2 regions of the Streptomyces sp. Je 1-369 genome follow, and region 1 is predicted to be linked to the other one. Evidence: riboswitches for the same ligand, from Rfam matches in the RefSeq annotation. Region 1 holds a riboswitch; the other holds the start of a gene.

What was found. Region 1 has a riboswitch for glycine ahead of gcvP (aminomethyl-transferring glycine dehydrogenase). Riboswitches for the same ligand answer to the same signal wherever they lie in the genome.
Region 2: another riboswitch for glycine. It lies ahead of gcvT (glycine cleavage system aminomethyltransferase GcvT); the one in region 1 lies ahead of gcvP (aminomethyl-transferring glycine dehydrogenase).

The regions. Positions count from the first base shown of each region.
Region 1 is NZ_CP101750.1:1,463,605-1,471,049, forward strand. It holds gene NOO62_RS06700 (glutamate--cysteine ligase) at 1-69, opposite strand, end outside; gene NOO62_RS06705 (hypothetical protein) at 553-1,137, shown strand; gene NOO62_RS06710 (DUF5999 family protein) at 1,445-1,651, shown strand; gene gcvP (aminomethyl-transferring glycine dehydrogenase) at 1,784-4,672, opposite strand; glycine riboswitch at 4,860-4,958, opposite strand; gene NOO62_RS06720 (PRC-barrel domain-containing protein) at 5,103-5,492, shown strand; partial or broken gene NOO62_RS06725 (DNA polymerase IV) at 5,399-6,947, opposite strand; gene NOO62_RS06730 (MerR family transcriptional regulator) at 6,985-7,445, opposite strand, start outside.
Region 2 is NZ_CP101750.1:6,152,254-6,159,698, forward strand. It holds gene NOO62_RS27970 (L-serine ammonia-lyase) at 1-275, opposite strand, end outside; gene glyA (serine hydroxymethyltransferase) at 454-1,716, opposite strand; gene gcvH (glycine cleavage system protein GcvH) at 1,740-2,117, opposite strand; gene gcvT (glycine cleavage system aminomethyltransferase GcvT) at 2,194-3,327, opposite strand; glycine riboswitch at 3,476-3,586, opposite strand; gene NOO62_RS27990 (AAA family ATPase) at 3,742-4,473, shown strand; gene NOO62_RS27995 (enhanced serine sensitivity protein SseB) at 4,534-5,316, shown strand; gene NOO62_RS28000 (enhanced serine sensitivity protein SseB C-terminal domain-containing protein) at 5,389-6,165, shown strand; gene NOO62_RS28005 (ABC transporter permease) at 6,463-7,445, shown strand, end outside.

The DNA.
Region 1 (7,445 bases):
TCGGAGCTTGCCTCGGTAGTGGTGCCTGTCGGCCAGGTCGAACGTGCCCGCCACGACCTTCTCCCCCATCGAAGCGTCCCTCCTCGAACGGGCAGCCGAGGCTCCGGCCGCTGTGTACGGGGGATGATGCCCAGGCAATGTGATCGATAACGCCCCGCGCGGGGCCGCCGACCAGTACGCTCGACGCGACGCGTGTCCGGCACATTCACCGGGCATGCGGCACGGCGAAGATTCCGTTCGGAAGCGCCTGGTCAAAAGCACCGGCAAAAATCGGCCGACCGCACGGAACAGGGAATACGAGGTCATGACGCCAGGGCCCGTACTAAATCGGGGTAAAGGCCCGCACAACGAAGGCTCGTTAAGTCCTTGCCCGCAATATACGGTGCGTCTAGATGAAACACCGCTCGAACACGGCTCGTATAAACTCAGCAAACTAGGCAGAGAGTTGGCGCTCGCGGCCCCAGCCCCCGCCCCTCTGACCCAGAGCTGACAGCGCCGTCACGCACCTGCCCCCGCTCCACTGTGCCTGTCGAACGAGAGAGGCGACCCACCATGCCGCTGCATGTCCCCCCGGCTCCCGCGCCCGCCCTGCGCTGCGTCCTTGCCGCACTCGGTTCCCCCACCGCCGTGACTGAGGCCCGCACGCCGTCCCTGCGTACCGCACAGGGACCGGCGAGCCCCGAACTCCCGCTACCTGTCCATGTGTTGGACCACATCACCCCTCAGGCCACATCGCCCACACGGCTGGCCGGCTGGCGCTTCCTGATCCGCTGCGCCGAGCGGTCCGTCGCCGCGGCCGACACGATCCTCACCCCGGACGGCTGGGCCTTCTCCCACTTCTTCGAGGGGCCCTACATCACCTCGACGGAGCGCGCCCTGCGCCATGCGGAGGCCATGCCGATGCCGTGCCAGCCGCGGCTGCTCTCCGTACCCGAGCTCTATATGCTCACGCTCTGGCTCCACCGCGACTGCACGGACGACGGCGCCGAAGGCACGCTGGCCGCCACCGATCTGCTCGTGCCGCTCGCGCCCGCCCCGCCCGGCATCGCGGCCCACCGCCCGCACCGCGTCGCCGAACTCCTGCCGATGCTCAACCACCGTCTGACACCGGCACCGCTGTTGAGCTCACCCGCCTGACAGCACCACTCCACGCCTCCCGTGCCCCGCCGCCCACCGGCCGCGGGGCACAGCGCTGCCCACCCAAGTGGACTAGCCCGGTCAGGCCACCCCGAACCACCCGAAGAGACAGGCAAGTTGGGCTGAACCATCCGGGTGGGTGATACGTCATTAAGCAGTAGGAGCCGCTGCGGCAAAATCCCTGCGGATTGACGCCCGTAGGGCAACACTGGGATCGGACCGACTACAACGGGGGGCGGTTATGAATACCGCATCGAGCCACAGGACCGACGTCACAGCCATCACATCGCAGCGAAAGAACCCTTCCATGTGCCAGCACCAACCACCGTGCCCGACAGCCGACTCCGCCGACCGGGAAGCCGCGCTCCTCACGGCAAGCCACCCGGAGCAGGGCTGGAGCCTGCTGTGCAACGGCGTCCTGCTCTTCGAGGACACCGGTGAGCTGCTGCCTGACGGCCAGATCATCGCCCCGCACCGACCGCTGGGCACCGATCAGATCATGACGGCCGCCTGACCGACGGCACATCCGCACGAGCGCACCGCACTGCCGCACAGCACCTGAGCATCACGGAAGAACGAGGGGCCGGCCCGGAGAGAAGTCTCCGAACCGGCCCCGACGCATGCCCGCTCCGTGCGGGCGCGCGCATCAGTCCTCGTACGCATCCAGCGGCGGGCAGGAGCAGACCAGGTTCCGGTCGCCGTACGCCTGGTCGATGCGGCGCACCGGCGGCCAGTACTTGTCCGCCGCGACGACCCCGGCCGGGAAGACGGCCTCCTCGCGGCTGTAGCCGTGCTCCCACTCACCGCTGAGCGCGGCGGCGGTGTGCGGGGCGTTCCGCAGCGGGTTGTCGTCGGCGGCCCACTCGCCCGAGCCGACCTTCTCGATCTCCCTGCGGATGGCGATCATCGCCTCGCAGAACCGGTCGATCTCGTTCAGGTCCTCGCTCTCCGTCGGCTCGATCATCAGGGTGCCCGCGACGGGGAACGACATGGTCGGCGCGTGGAAGCCGTAGTCGATGAGGCGCTTGGCGATGTCGTCGACGCTGACGCCCGTCGCCTTGCTGAGCGGCCGCAGGTCCACGATGCACTCGTGCGCGACGAGGCCCGCCGGACCGGTGTAGAGCACCGGGTAGTGCGGCTCGAGGCGCTTGGCGATGTAGTTGGCGGAGAGCACCGCGACCTGGGTGGCGCGCGTGAGGCCCTCGCCGCCCATGAGGCGCACGTACGACCAGGAGATCGGGAGGATTCCCGCGGAGCCCCAGGGCGCCGCGGAGATCGGACCGACCCCGGTCTCGGGGCCCGCGGCGGGCTGCAGCGGGTGGTTGGGCAGGTACGGCGCGAGGTGCTCGCGGACGCCGACCGGGCCGACGCCGGGGCCGCCGCCGCCGTGCGGGATGCAGAACGTCTTGTGCAGGTTGAGGTGCGAGACGTCACCGCCGAAGTGGCCCGGCTTGGCGAGGCCCACCAGGGCGTTGAGGTTGGCTCCGTCGACGTACACCTGGCCGCCGGCCTCGTGCACCGACGCGCAGATGTCGGCGACGTGCTCCTCGAAGACGCCGTGCGTGGAGGGGTAGGTGATCATCAGCACGGACAGCTCGTCGCGGTGCTTCTCGATCTTGGCGCGCAGGTCCTCGACGTCGATCTCGCCGTCGTCGGCGGTCTTCACGACGACGACCTTCATGCCCGCCATGACGGCGCTCGCGGCGTTGGTGCCGTGCGCGGAGGACGGGATGAGGCAGACGGTGCGCTGCTCGTCGCCGTTGGCGCGGTGGTAGCCGCGGACCGCGAGCAGTCCGGCGAGCTCGCCCTGCGACCCGGCGTTGGGCTGCAGCGAGACCTTGTCGTACCCGGTGACCTCGGCGAGACGTTCCTCCAGCTCGCGGATGAGCGTGAGGTAGCCCTGGGCCTGCTGGGCGGGGGCGAAGGGGTGCAGCTGGCCGAATTCGGGCCAGGTGACCGGCTCCATCTCGGTGGTCGCGTTGAGCTTCATGGTGCAGGAGCCCAGCGGGATCATGCCGCGGTCCAGCGCGTAGTCGCGGTCGGCCAGCTTGCGCAGGTAGCGCAGCATCGCGGTCTCGGAGCGGTACTGGTGGAAGACGGGGTGCGTCAGGTAGTCGTCACCGCGCAGCAGGCCTTCGGGCAGCGTGTCCGCGGTGGCGGCGTCCAGCGCCTCGATGTCGGCGTCGACCCCGAAAGCGCCCCAGACGGCGGCCAGTTGGGCGCGCGTCGTGGTCTCGTCGCAGGAGAGGGAGACGTGGTCGGCGTCGACCTTGTGGATGTTCACGCCGGCTTCGCGGGCGGCGGAGACGAGCTTCTCGGCCCTCCCCTCGGCGCGCACGGACAGCGTGTCGAAGTACGCGCCGTGGACGACCTCGACGCCACCGGCGGTGAGCCCGGCCGCGAGGAGCGTCGCGTACCGGTGGGTGCGGCGCGCGATGGACTTCAGGCCCTCCGGCCCGTGGTACACGGCGTACATTCCGGCCATGACGGCGAGCAGCACCTGAGCGGTACAGATGTTGCTGGTGGCCTTCTCGCGGCGGATGTGCTGCTCGCGGGTCTGCAGGGCGAGGCGGTAGGCCTTGTTGCCGTCGGCGTCGACGGAGACACCGACGAGCCGCCCCGGGAGGCTGCGCGCGAACTTCTCGCGGACCGCCATGTAACCGGCGTGCGGGCCGCCGAAGCCCATCGGCACGCCGAAGCGCTGCGTCGTACCGACGGCGATGTCGGCGCCGAGCTCGCCGGGCGAGGTGAGCAGGGTCAGCGCGAGCAGGTCGGCGGCGACGGTGACGACCGCGCCGAGCTCGTGGGCCTCGTCGATGAGCGGCTTGATGTCCCGTACGACACCGGAGGCGCCCGGGTACTGCACGAGCACGCCCACGACACCGCGCTCGGCGACCTCGGCCGGAATGCCCGCGCTCAGATCGGCTACGACGATCTCGACACCGGTCGGCTCGGCGCGGGTCCGGATCACGGCGATGGTCTGCGGCAGCGCGTCGGCGTCGACGACGAAGACGCCGTTCTTGACCTTGCCCATGCGCCGCGACAGCGCCATGGCCTCGGCGGCGGCGGTGCCCTCGTCGAGGAGCGACGCACCGGAGGTGGGCAGTCCGGTCAGCTCGGCGACCATCGTCTGGAAGTTGAGGAGCGCCTCGAGACGGCCCTGCGAGATCTCGGGCTGGTACGGCGTGTAGGCCGTGTACCAGGCAGGGTTCTCCATCACGTTCCGCAGGATGACCGGCGGGGTGAAGGTTCCGTAGTACCCGAGTCCGATCATGGAGTCGAGGACCTGGTTGCGGTCGGCGAGGGAGCGCAGCTCGGCCAGCACCTCGGCCTCGGTGCGCGCGCCGGGCAGGTTCAGCGCCTCGGCGTTCTTGATCACATCCGGCACCGCTGCGGCCGTCAGCTCGTCGAGCGAGCCGTACCCGACCTGGGCGAGCATTTTGGCCCGCGCTTCCGCATCGGGCCCTATGTGCCGCTGCTCGAAGGGGATGCCCTGCTCGAGCTCGGAGAGCGGGATGCGATTGGTGGCAGTCATTGCGGAGGCCTCCTGGTCAGCACGACCTGCGAGGGGTACCACGGCGCGGGTACCCGGACGGCCTCCCCCTCTGTCATGTCAACCTGAGAGCTTCACAGGTCCGTCTCGCGACAGATCTGCTTTCACCGTCGGTGAGGAAGGGTTCCGAACGTGCCCGCCCGACGCCCGCCCTGCTTTCCAGAGTGACCTCGTCCGTGCGGTACGGGTGCCTGAGAGATTCCGGGGAGGATTTGCTCCTTCGGCGCCCCCGGACGTGTGATCCGGAGAGCTCTCCCGCACGGGGTCAGCGGCCAGGCGCCAGCCTACCAGCGAGGACCATGGCCGATCCCTCGAGTGGCCGCCTGCCCCGAAGTGCTCTTTCGTAGTGACTACGAATGATTAAGGATGAGTTACGCCCGTTTTCGACAAGCCGCGACCAGCTGGAGGGCCCGTGCAGACCGATATCGATCCGCGCAACCTGATCGGCCGCAAGGCGTTCGACCGGCACGGGGCGAAGATCGGCACGGTCGACGAGGTCTACCTCGACGATGCCACCGGCGCCCCGGAATGGGCGGCCATACGCACCGGTCTCTTCAGCCGGGACGCCTTCGTCCCGCTGGAACCCAGCGAACTCGTCGAGGACGGCACCCTGCGCATCCCCTTCGACCGGGACCTGATCAAGGACGCCCCGGACTTCGGAGTGGGGCGCCACCTCTCCCCCGAGCAGGAACTCCAGCTCTACCACCACTACGGCCTGGACACGACACCCCCGCAGCCCCCGTCCTCCCTGCCGCCCCCGGACCAGAACTTCGGCCACGTCGCCGGCACGGAAAGCCCCTGACCGACCTCATCCGGAGGCGGGCGGCGCGGGCGCGGCTGGTGCGGGCGCAGCTGGTGCGGGCGCGGCGACCAGCGGCAACGGCTCCGCGGGCGTCAGCTCCGGGTCGTCCGTACGGAACGTCCGCACCCGCCCCGGCGCCGACAGCGGCGTCTCGAAACGCACCGTCACCCGGCCCAGGCCGCTCCCCTGCACCCACCCGTGCCCGTACCCGGCATGCCGTACGTCGTGCCCGGCCACCCACCGTCTCTCCACCGGCTCCACCGGCTCCTCGACCCGCTCCGGCTCAGGCCCCACCGGCCCCACAGCCGTCCCCGGTCCTGCCGCCCCCTCCCCCTTGATCAGGGACACCGTCTCCGCGCCGGCGGTCTGAGCCTGCGCCTCCGCCTGTGCCTGCGCGAAGAGATCCTCCTGCGTGTAGTCCGCGAGACCCGTGACGCCCACTCCCAGGAGCCGGACGCCGCCCGTGGTGTCCACGGCCTCCAGAAGCCGCGCCGCGGCCTCCTGGACCACCCCGGGGTCGTCCGTGGGCCCGCGCAGCGTCTCGGACCGCGTCAGCGTCGAGAAGTCGAACCGCCGCACCTTCAGCACGATGGTCCGCCCCGAGTGCCCCGCCGCCCGCAGCCGCTGCACACACCGCTCGGCCAGCCGCGCGACCTCGGCCCTGACCCGCACCCGGTCATGGATGTCCACGTCGTACGTGTCCTCGACACTGACCGACTTCGACTCGCGCTCCGCCACGACGGGCCGCTCGTCCCGCGCCAGCGCCATCGCGTACAGCGAGCCCCCGTGCGCCTTGCCCAGGAGCCGTACGAGCTCGTCCTCACCGGCCTCCGCGATCTCCGCGACCGTGAGGATCCCGGCCCGCCGCAGATGGTCCCCCGTGGCGGGCCCCACCCCGGGCAGCGTCCGCACCGGCATCGGCCCGAGGAGCGCCCGCTCCGTCCCCGGCGCTATGAGCGTCAGCCCGTCCGGCTTGGCCTCCTCGGAGGCGATCTTCGCCAGCATCTTGGACGCGGCGAGCCCCACCGACCCGGAGAGCCCCGTCACCGCCCTGATGTCCGCCCGCAGCCGCTCCCCCACGGCCCTTGCGGACTCCGCGGAGTCGGCGACGCCGCCCGCCTCCAGGTCCACGAAGGCCTCGTCCAGGCTGAGCGGCTCCACCAGCGGTGACAGCTCCCGCAGCAGCCCCATGACCTGCTCGCTGATCTCGCGGTACAGCCCGAAGCGCGGCACGAGATAGGCGGCGTTGGGCGCCAGCCTGCGCGCCTGTCCCATGGGCATCGCCGAATGCACACCGAACCGCCGCGCCTCGTACGAGGCGGTGGCCACCACGCCCCGCGGCCCGAGACCGCCCACCACCACGGCTTTTCCACGCAGACTGGGCTTCGCGGCCTGCTCTGCGGACGCGTAGAAGGCATCCATGTCCAGATGCAGGATCGTCGGCGCGCTTCTCACACCACTGATGCTGCCCTACGCCACTGACAACGCGGCCTCAGACGGCCTTGTTGCGCCTTCGGGCCAGCTCATCGGCGGGGTTGTGCCCGATCAGCGTCTCCCCGGTGTCGACGCGCTCGCCGTGCAGCTGGGACAGTGCGGCCTCGACGTCGCGCCAGACGACGCCCACGGCGATCCCGAAGACGCCCTGCCCGCCCTGGAGCAGGTCGTGGACCTCGCTGGACGTCGTGCACTCGTACACCGTCGCGCCGTCGCTCATCAGCGTCATCCGTTCCAGGTCACAGAAGCCGCGCTCCCGCAGATGCTGGACGGTGGCGCGGATGTTCTGGAGCGACACACCCGTGTCGAGGAACCGCTTCACGATCTTGAGGACGACCACGTCACGGAAGCTGTAGAGCCGCTGTGTCCCGGAGCCGCCCGCGGTCCGCACACTTGGCTCGACCAGGCCGGTACGGGCCCAGTAGTCGAGCTGCCGGTAGGTGATGCCCGCCGCCGCGC
Region 2 (7,445 bases), 4.7 Mb from region 1:
TTGATCTCCTCGACGCGGTCGTCGGCGCCCTCCACGTTCACCGTGCGGGGCGACTCGCCCTCCAGGCCGAGCAGGACGGCCTTCGGCGTGCCGTGGCCGTGGCCGGTCGCGCCGAGCGAGCCGTACAGCTCCGCCCGTATCGCCGTCGTGTGGGCCATCAGGCCCTCGTTCTTGAGGCGGCTCGCGAACATGCGGGCCGCGCGCATGGGACCGACCGTGTGGGAGCTGGACGGGCCGATGCCGATCGAGAACAGGTCGAAGACCGAGATGGCCACGAGAACTCCAATGGTGGTTGGTAGACGCCGTTGTCTGCCGGGGTGATGCAGAAGTACAAGGCGGTGCGGGACGTGGTGCGGGGCACCTCGCTCACTCTCCAGTGTGCGGGGTGCCCCGATGTTTCGTACGTATGAACAACGGCATACGAACAAAAGCGTACAAACAGAGGGTACGGAACTACTTCAGGCCGGGGTACAAGGGGTGCTTGTCGGCCAGAGCGGTCACACGGGCCTTGAGGGACGCCGCGTCGAAGTCCGGCTTCAGGGCCTCGGCGATGATGTCGGCGACCTCGCGGAAGTCGTCCGCCTCGAAGCCGCGCGTGGCGAGCGCCGGGGTGCCGATCCGCAGGCCCGAGGTGACCATCGGGGGGCGCGGGTCGTTCGGGACCGCGTTGCGGTTGACCGTGATGCCGACTTCGTGGAGGCGGTCCTCGGCCTGCTGGCCGTCGAGCTCGGAGTTGCGCAGGTCCACCAGGACCAGGTGCACGTCCGTGCCGCCGGAGAGGACGTCGACGCCGACGGCCTTCGCGTCGTCCTGCACCAGGCGCTCGGCCAGGATGCGGGCGCCGTCCAGGGTGCGCTGCTGGCGCTCCTTGAAGTCGTCCGACGCGGCGACCTTGAAGGAGACGGCCTTGGCGGCGATGACGTGCTCCAGCGGGCCGCCCTGGAAGCCGGGGAAGACCGCGGAGTTCAGCTTCTTCGCGAACTCCTTGCTGCGGGCCAGGATGATGCCGCCGCGCGGGCCGCCGAGCGTCTTGTGCGTGGTGGAGGTGACCACGTCCGCGTACGGCACCGGGTTCGGGTGCAGACCCGCGGCGACCAGACCGGCGAAGTGCGCCATGTCGACCCAGAGCTTCGCGCCGACCTCGTCGGCGATCCGGCGGAACTCGGCGAAGTCCAGGTGGCGCGGGTAGGCCGACCAGCCCGCGATGATCACCTTCGGGTTGTTCTCCTTGGCGAGGCGCTCGACCTCGGCCATGTCGACCAGACCGGCCTCGTCCACGTGGTAGGCGACCACGTTGAACTGCTTGCCGGAGAAGTTCAGGCGCATGCCGTGCGTGAGGTGGCCGCCGTGCGCGAGGTCAAGGCCGAGGATCGTGTCGCCGGGCTGGGCGATCGCGAAGAGGGCGGCCTGGTTGGCGGAGGCGCCGGAGTGCGGCTGCACGTTCGCGTACTCGGCGCCGAACAGGTCCTTGACCCGGTCGATCGCGATCTGCTCGGCGACGTCGACGTGCTCGCAGCCGCCGTAGTAGCGGCGGCCGGGGTAGCCCTCGGCGTACTTGTTGGTCAGGACCGAGCCCTGGGCCTCCATGACCGCGACCGGAGCGAAGTTCTCCGAGGCGATCATTTCCAGGGTCGACTGCTGGCGGTGGACCTCGGCGTCGACGGCGGCGGCGACGTCCGGGTCCAGCTCGTGGAGGGGGGTGTTCAGAAGCGACATCACACGATCCCTATCGGTATGGGTCAGCCGGCGGTGAATGCGGTGTACTCGTCGGCGGACATCAGGTCGTCCGGCTCGCCCGAGATACGAACCTTGAACAGCCAACCGCCCTCGAACGGGGCGGAGTTGACCAGCGACGGGTCCTCCACGACGTCCTGGTTGGCGGCGACGATCTCGCCGGTCACCGGGGCGTAGAGGTCGCTGACCGACTTGGTCGACTCCAGCTCGCCGCAGGACTCGCCCGCGGTCACCGTGTCACCGACCTCGGGGAGCTGCGCGAAGACGACGTCACCGAGCGCGTTGGCCGCGTGCTCGGTGATGCCGACGGTCGCCACGCCGTCCTCGGTGGCCGAGAGCCACTCGTGCTCCTTGCTGTAACGAAGCTGCTGGGGGTTGCTCATGACCTGAATTCTCCTGTACGCGGGTGGGTGCTGCGGAACGGGAAGGATGTGCGGGGGGTCACTTCTGACGCGGCAGTCACTTCTGGCGCTTGTAGAACGGCAGCGCCACGACCTCGTACGGCTCGTGGGTGCCGCGGATGTCCACGCCGACACCCTCGGTGCCCGGCGCCGCGTGCTCCGCGTCGACGTACGCCATCGCGATCGGCTTGCCCAGCGTCGGGGACGGGGCGCCGGAGGTGACCTCGCCGATCACCTTGCCGTCCGCGACCACCGGGAAACCGGCGCGCGGGACGCGGCGGCCCTCGGCGATCAGGCCGACCAGCTTGCGCGGCGGGGCGGTTTCCGCGCGCTCGGCGGCGGCCGCGAGCGCGGCACGCCCGAGGAACGAGTCCGACCGGCTGGTCTTCTCGAACTTCACGACCCGGCCGAGGCCCGCGTCGAACGGCGTGAGCCCGGCGGTCAGCTCGTGCCCGTACAGCGGCATGCCCGCCTCCAGGCGCAGCGTGTCGCGGCAGGAGAGGCCGGCCGGGACCATGCCGACCGGCGTGCCCGCCTCCATCAGCGCGCCCCACAGCTTCTCCGCGTCACCGGGGGAGACGAACAGCTCGAAACCGTCCTCCCCCGTGTAGCCCGTGCGGGCGATCAGGGCGGAGACACCCGCGACGGTGCCGGGCAGGCCCGCGTAGTACTTCAGGCCGTCCAGGTCCGCGTCGGTGAGGGACTTCAGGATGCCGGGGGACTCGGGGCCCTGGACGGCGAGCAGCGCGTACGCCTCGCGGTCGTCGCGGACCTCGACGTCGAAGCCGTCGGCGCGGGTGGTGAGCGCGTCCAGGACGACCTGCGCGTTCGAGGCGTTGGCGACGACCATGTACTCCGGGGCGTCGGGCTCGCCGAGCCGGTAGACGATCAGGTCGTCCAGGATGCCGCCGTCCTCGGCGACGATCATGGTGTAGCGGGCGCGGCCGACGCCGATGGAGCCGATGTTGCCGACCAGCGCGTAGTTCAGGAAGTCCACGGCCTCGGGGCCGCCGACGGTGATCTCGCCCATGTGCGACAGGTCGAAGAGGCCTGCCTTGGTGCGCACGGCGTTGTGCTCGTCGCGCTCGCTGGCGTACCGCAGCGGCATGTCCCAGCCCGCGAAGTCGGTCATGGTCGCGCCGAGCGCGCGATGGACGGCGTCGAGGGCGGTCAGACGGGGGGCAGTGCTCATGAAGGGAACTCCCAGGGCATGACGGGCGAGGTCGATCCTCCCCATCTGTCATCGGAACCTGAGAGGTTCGCCGGGAGTGTCTCGACCAGTGAGACGCCGGCTTGCACCTTGGGTGGGACCGCCGGGGCGGCCCGCTTTTCAGATGTGCCTCGCCCGCGCGGTACGGGGCCTGAGAGATTCAAGGGAGGGGCTTGCTCCTTCGGCGCCCCGGGTACCCAGCCCAAAAGCTTGGTTCCGGAGACTCTCCCGCGCGGATTCGAACGGCCTGTATGGAGTTGGCGCGCACATCATTGCACGCGACCCTGTCCAGGGGGAGCGGTGCCCGGCAACGGGTCCCGTCACGGGTCCGTTCACCGGTCCCGTCACTCCGGAATGCTCTTGTGCCGCATTACCTTCTCTTTACACTTGGTGGGGATGCAGTACGTGACCGCTATGGGGAGGCCGATCACGGTGCGCAGCAGGACGAGTCTCTACGCCACTTCCACGGGGGTGGGACTGCCCAAAGCGCTGTCCAAGGCGCTGCCCGAACAGACCTGCGCCCCGGCCGCGGAGAGCTGCGGTCCGCTCCCCGTCGCCGTCGTCCGCGACCTGCGGCAGCGGGCCGGCCACAGCCCGCGCCGCCTCACGTTCGGCGAGGGCGACCTGGTCGTCGTCTCCGGGCTGCCCGGCGGCGGAAAATCGACCCTGATGCGGCAGGCCGTCACCGGCCCCCGCATCGACTCCCAGGACACCCGCGACCGCTGGGCCCGCCGCATGCCGCGGCTGCTGCCGTACGCGGCGTACCGCCCCCTGGTCCGCCTCGCGCACTACGCGACGTTGCGCCGCATCCTGCGCTCCGGGGCGAGCGCAGTCGTGCACGACTGCGGCACCCAGGCCTGGGTGCGCCGCTGGCTCGCCCGCGAGACCGCCCGCCGCGGCACGGCCCTGCACCTCCTGATGCTCGACGTCCCCGTGGACACCGCGCTGCGGGGCCAGCACGAGCGGGGCCGCGGCGTCTCCCGGTACGCGTTCGCACGCCACCGCAGGACGGTCGGCCGGCTCGTCGCCGCCACCGAGCGCGGTGACCTGCCGCGCGGCTGCCGCTCCGCGGTGCTCCTCGACCGCGCGGCCGCGCAGGCCCTGCGGGTGATCGCCTTCGACCGGTGAGCGGGCCCGGCGTTAGGGTTCGAGCCGCAGGCAGAGCGGTCGCGAGCAGGGGTTGGACAGATGGACTTTCCGGCGCAGGCACATGCCCATCCGTACGGCGGATGGCCGGGCAACGAACTGGAGGAGGTCCTCGCGGCCTCACTGGGCGCCCACGAGTCGGCGGGCGCCCGCATCATCGAGGTGCTCGGCCGCAGCCACCTCTGGATACCGCTGCCCAACGGCGGCGGCCCCGACAGCGGCACCCTGGACCTGCCGACCCTGGAGATCGAAGGACAGGCGTACGTCCCCGTCTTCACCTCCGAGCAGCAGTTCCGCCAGGCGCTCGGCGACGCGGCGGACCGGATGGGCGTCACCGTGGCGCCCGCCGTGGAGTTCGCCCGCGGCCTGCCCCCGCAGCTGGGCATCGCGCTGAACCCGGACGGCACCGTCGGCGTCCCGCTGCCGCCGCCGGCCGTCGCCGAGCTCTGCAGGACCGGCCGCACCGAGCTGGACGGCCCGAGCACCGGCGGGCGCGTCCGCCTCTTCGAGCCGGACTGGCAGCACGACCCGGTCGACTTCCTCGCCGCCGCAGGCCGGGAGTTCGAGGCCGCGGGCATCGTGCTGACCGCGCGCCGCTGTCTGGCCGCCGTGGAGACGGACGACCCGACGCTCTTCGTCGGCGTCGAGCTGTCCACCTGGGACGGCAACGCGCGCGACCTCCCCATGGAGGCGCTCGGCCGGGCCCTCGGACAGGTGCCGGTCCCGTGGCCGGTGAACCTGGTGCTGCTCGACGTGGCACAGGACCCGGTCGGCGACTGGCTGAGGGCGAAGGTGCGACCGTTCTACCACCGCGTCGCCGCTTAAGCTGGTTGCATTCTTCTGCCCTCCATCGTCTCCCGTGGGGGCACCACGTTCGTCGCGAAGGGGCGGTTACGGGTGAGTGCGTCGGGCACGGCCGCGGCCGGGCAGCAGGTCGAGCAGTTGCTGCGCCAGGTGACGCCGGGGCGTTACGACGCGTACGAGGCACTGCTGCGCGCACTCGCCGCCGACCAGGTGTGGATGCTGCTCTGGCACGGCCAGGCGGGCTCCCCCGACGCCCAGTACGGGAACATGGAAGTGGAGGGGCTCGGCTACGCACCGTGTGTGACCTCCGCCCAGGAGCTGTCCGCGAGTGGCTGGAACCGCAGCTATGAAGTGGTGCGCGGCATCGACATCTCCCGCACCCTCTACCCCGACCACTACGGCCTCTGGCTCAACCCGCACGCACACGGCGGCGGCGTCGGCATCCCCTGGCTGGACCTGCGCCGCATCGCCTCGGGCCTGGACCTGCTGCCCGCCGGGCCCCTCCGGCTCACCGAGCCGAGCATCGAAATCCCCCAGTTCTACGCTCTGTTGACGCAGAACGCCCACCGCACCCCCGTGGTCCGCTCGCTGCGCCGCGCCTGGGTGCAGCCCGCCCTCGGAGCGCCATATCTGGCCATCGGTCTCGACGTGTACGACACGTCGCCGCCGGCGGTCGACGCGGTGCGCACGATGATGCGCCAGTCCATCCCCGCCGTCCCCGAGGGCCTGCCCGTCTCGACGGTCGCGATGTCCGACGATTACGACCCGGTCGCGATGTGGCTACGAGCCAATGCCAGGCCGTTCTACGACCGCGAGGCCCAGGCGGCCCCGGCGCCCGCCGGCGGATACGGCTACCCCGCCCAGTACTGAGCAGCGCCGACGGACGCGATGTCCGTTGTAGTGCAGGTGGGGGCCTATGGGCTCCTGTGGCGCCTTGCGACCCAACTGCCCCGTGTTCGCCCCTCGTTCACTCGCGTCCGGATAACGGAACACCTCGATCAGCATCACGGTTGCGCATCCTTTCCCCGTCAAGTCTGGTAACAGATCGCGACGTGGATGAAGACTCCCGCTCCAGGGGCCTCCGCCCCTGTGTACGACGGACTGATCACGTCGCTACAGCGGCAAGTGCGGGCCGGTCACCACCGGTTGAGAGGGGTCCCTGCCACGATGACGGCACCATTGCATGACACACCTGCGGACGCGGACCCGACCCAGGACGTCGCCCCCGCAGTTGATGCAGGGGTGAAAAGGGTCGAGGGCCGGTCCCTCAAGCAGATCGCCTGGAACCGCCTGAAGCGGGACAAGGTCGCCCTGGCCGGCGGCATCACCGTGCTGCTCCTGGTGCTTGTCGCCATCTTCGCGCCCCTGATCGTGAACCTGCTGGGCCACGACCCCAACGAATTCCACCAGGAGGAGCTCGACGAGCTGACCGGCCTCCCCAAGGGTGCACTCGGCGGCGTCAGCGGCGACTTCCTCTTCGGAGTCGAGCCCAACAAGGGCCGCGACGTCTTCAGCCGCATCGTCTTCGGCGCGCGGATCTCGCTCCTGGTCGCGTTCCTCGCGGCCATCGTGGCCGTGGCGCTCGGCACCCTCTTCGGGATCATCGCCGGTTACTTCGGCGGCTGGGTCGACGCCCTGATCAGCCGCGTGATGGACGTGCTGCTCTCGTTCCCGCAGCTGCTCTTCATCATCTCGCTGGTCTCCGTACTCCCCGACGACCTGCTCGGCCTCCAGGGCACCAGCGTGCGCGTCGCGATCCTCGTCATGGTCATCGGCTTCTTCGGCTGGCCGTATGTCGGCCGCATCGTCCGCGGCCAGACGCTCTCGCTCCGTGAGCGCGAGTACGTGGAAGCGGCCCGCAGTCTCGGCGGCGGCAAGCGCCACATCCTGTTCCGTGAACTGCTGCCCAACCTGGTCGCCCCCATCACCGTCTACGCGACGCTGATGATCCCGACCAACATCCTCACGGAGGCGGCCCTCAGCTTCCTCGGCGCCGGCGTCAAGCCGCCGACGGCCTCGTGGGGCGGCATGCTGCGTGACGCACTCAAGACGTACGAGCACGACCCGATGTTCATGGTCTTCCCGGGCGTCACGATCTTCATCACCGTCCTGGCCTTCAACCTCTTCGGCGACGGGCTGCGTGATGCGCT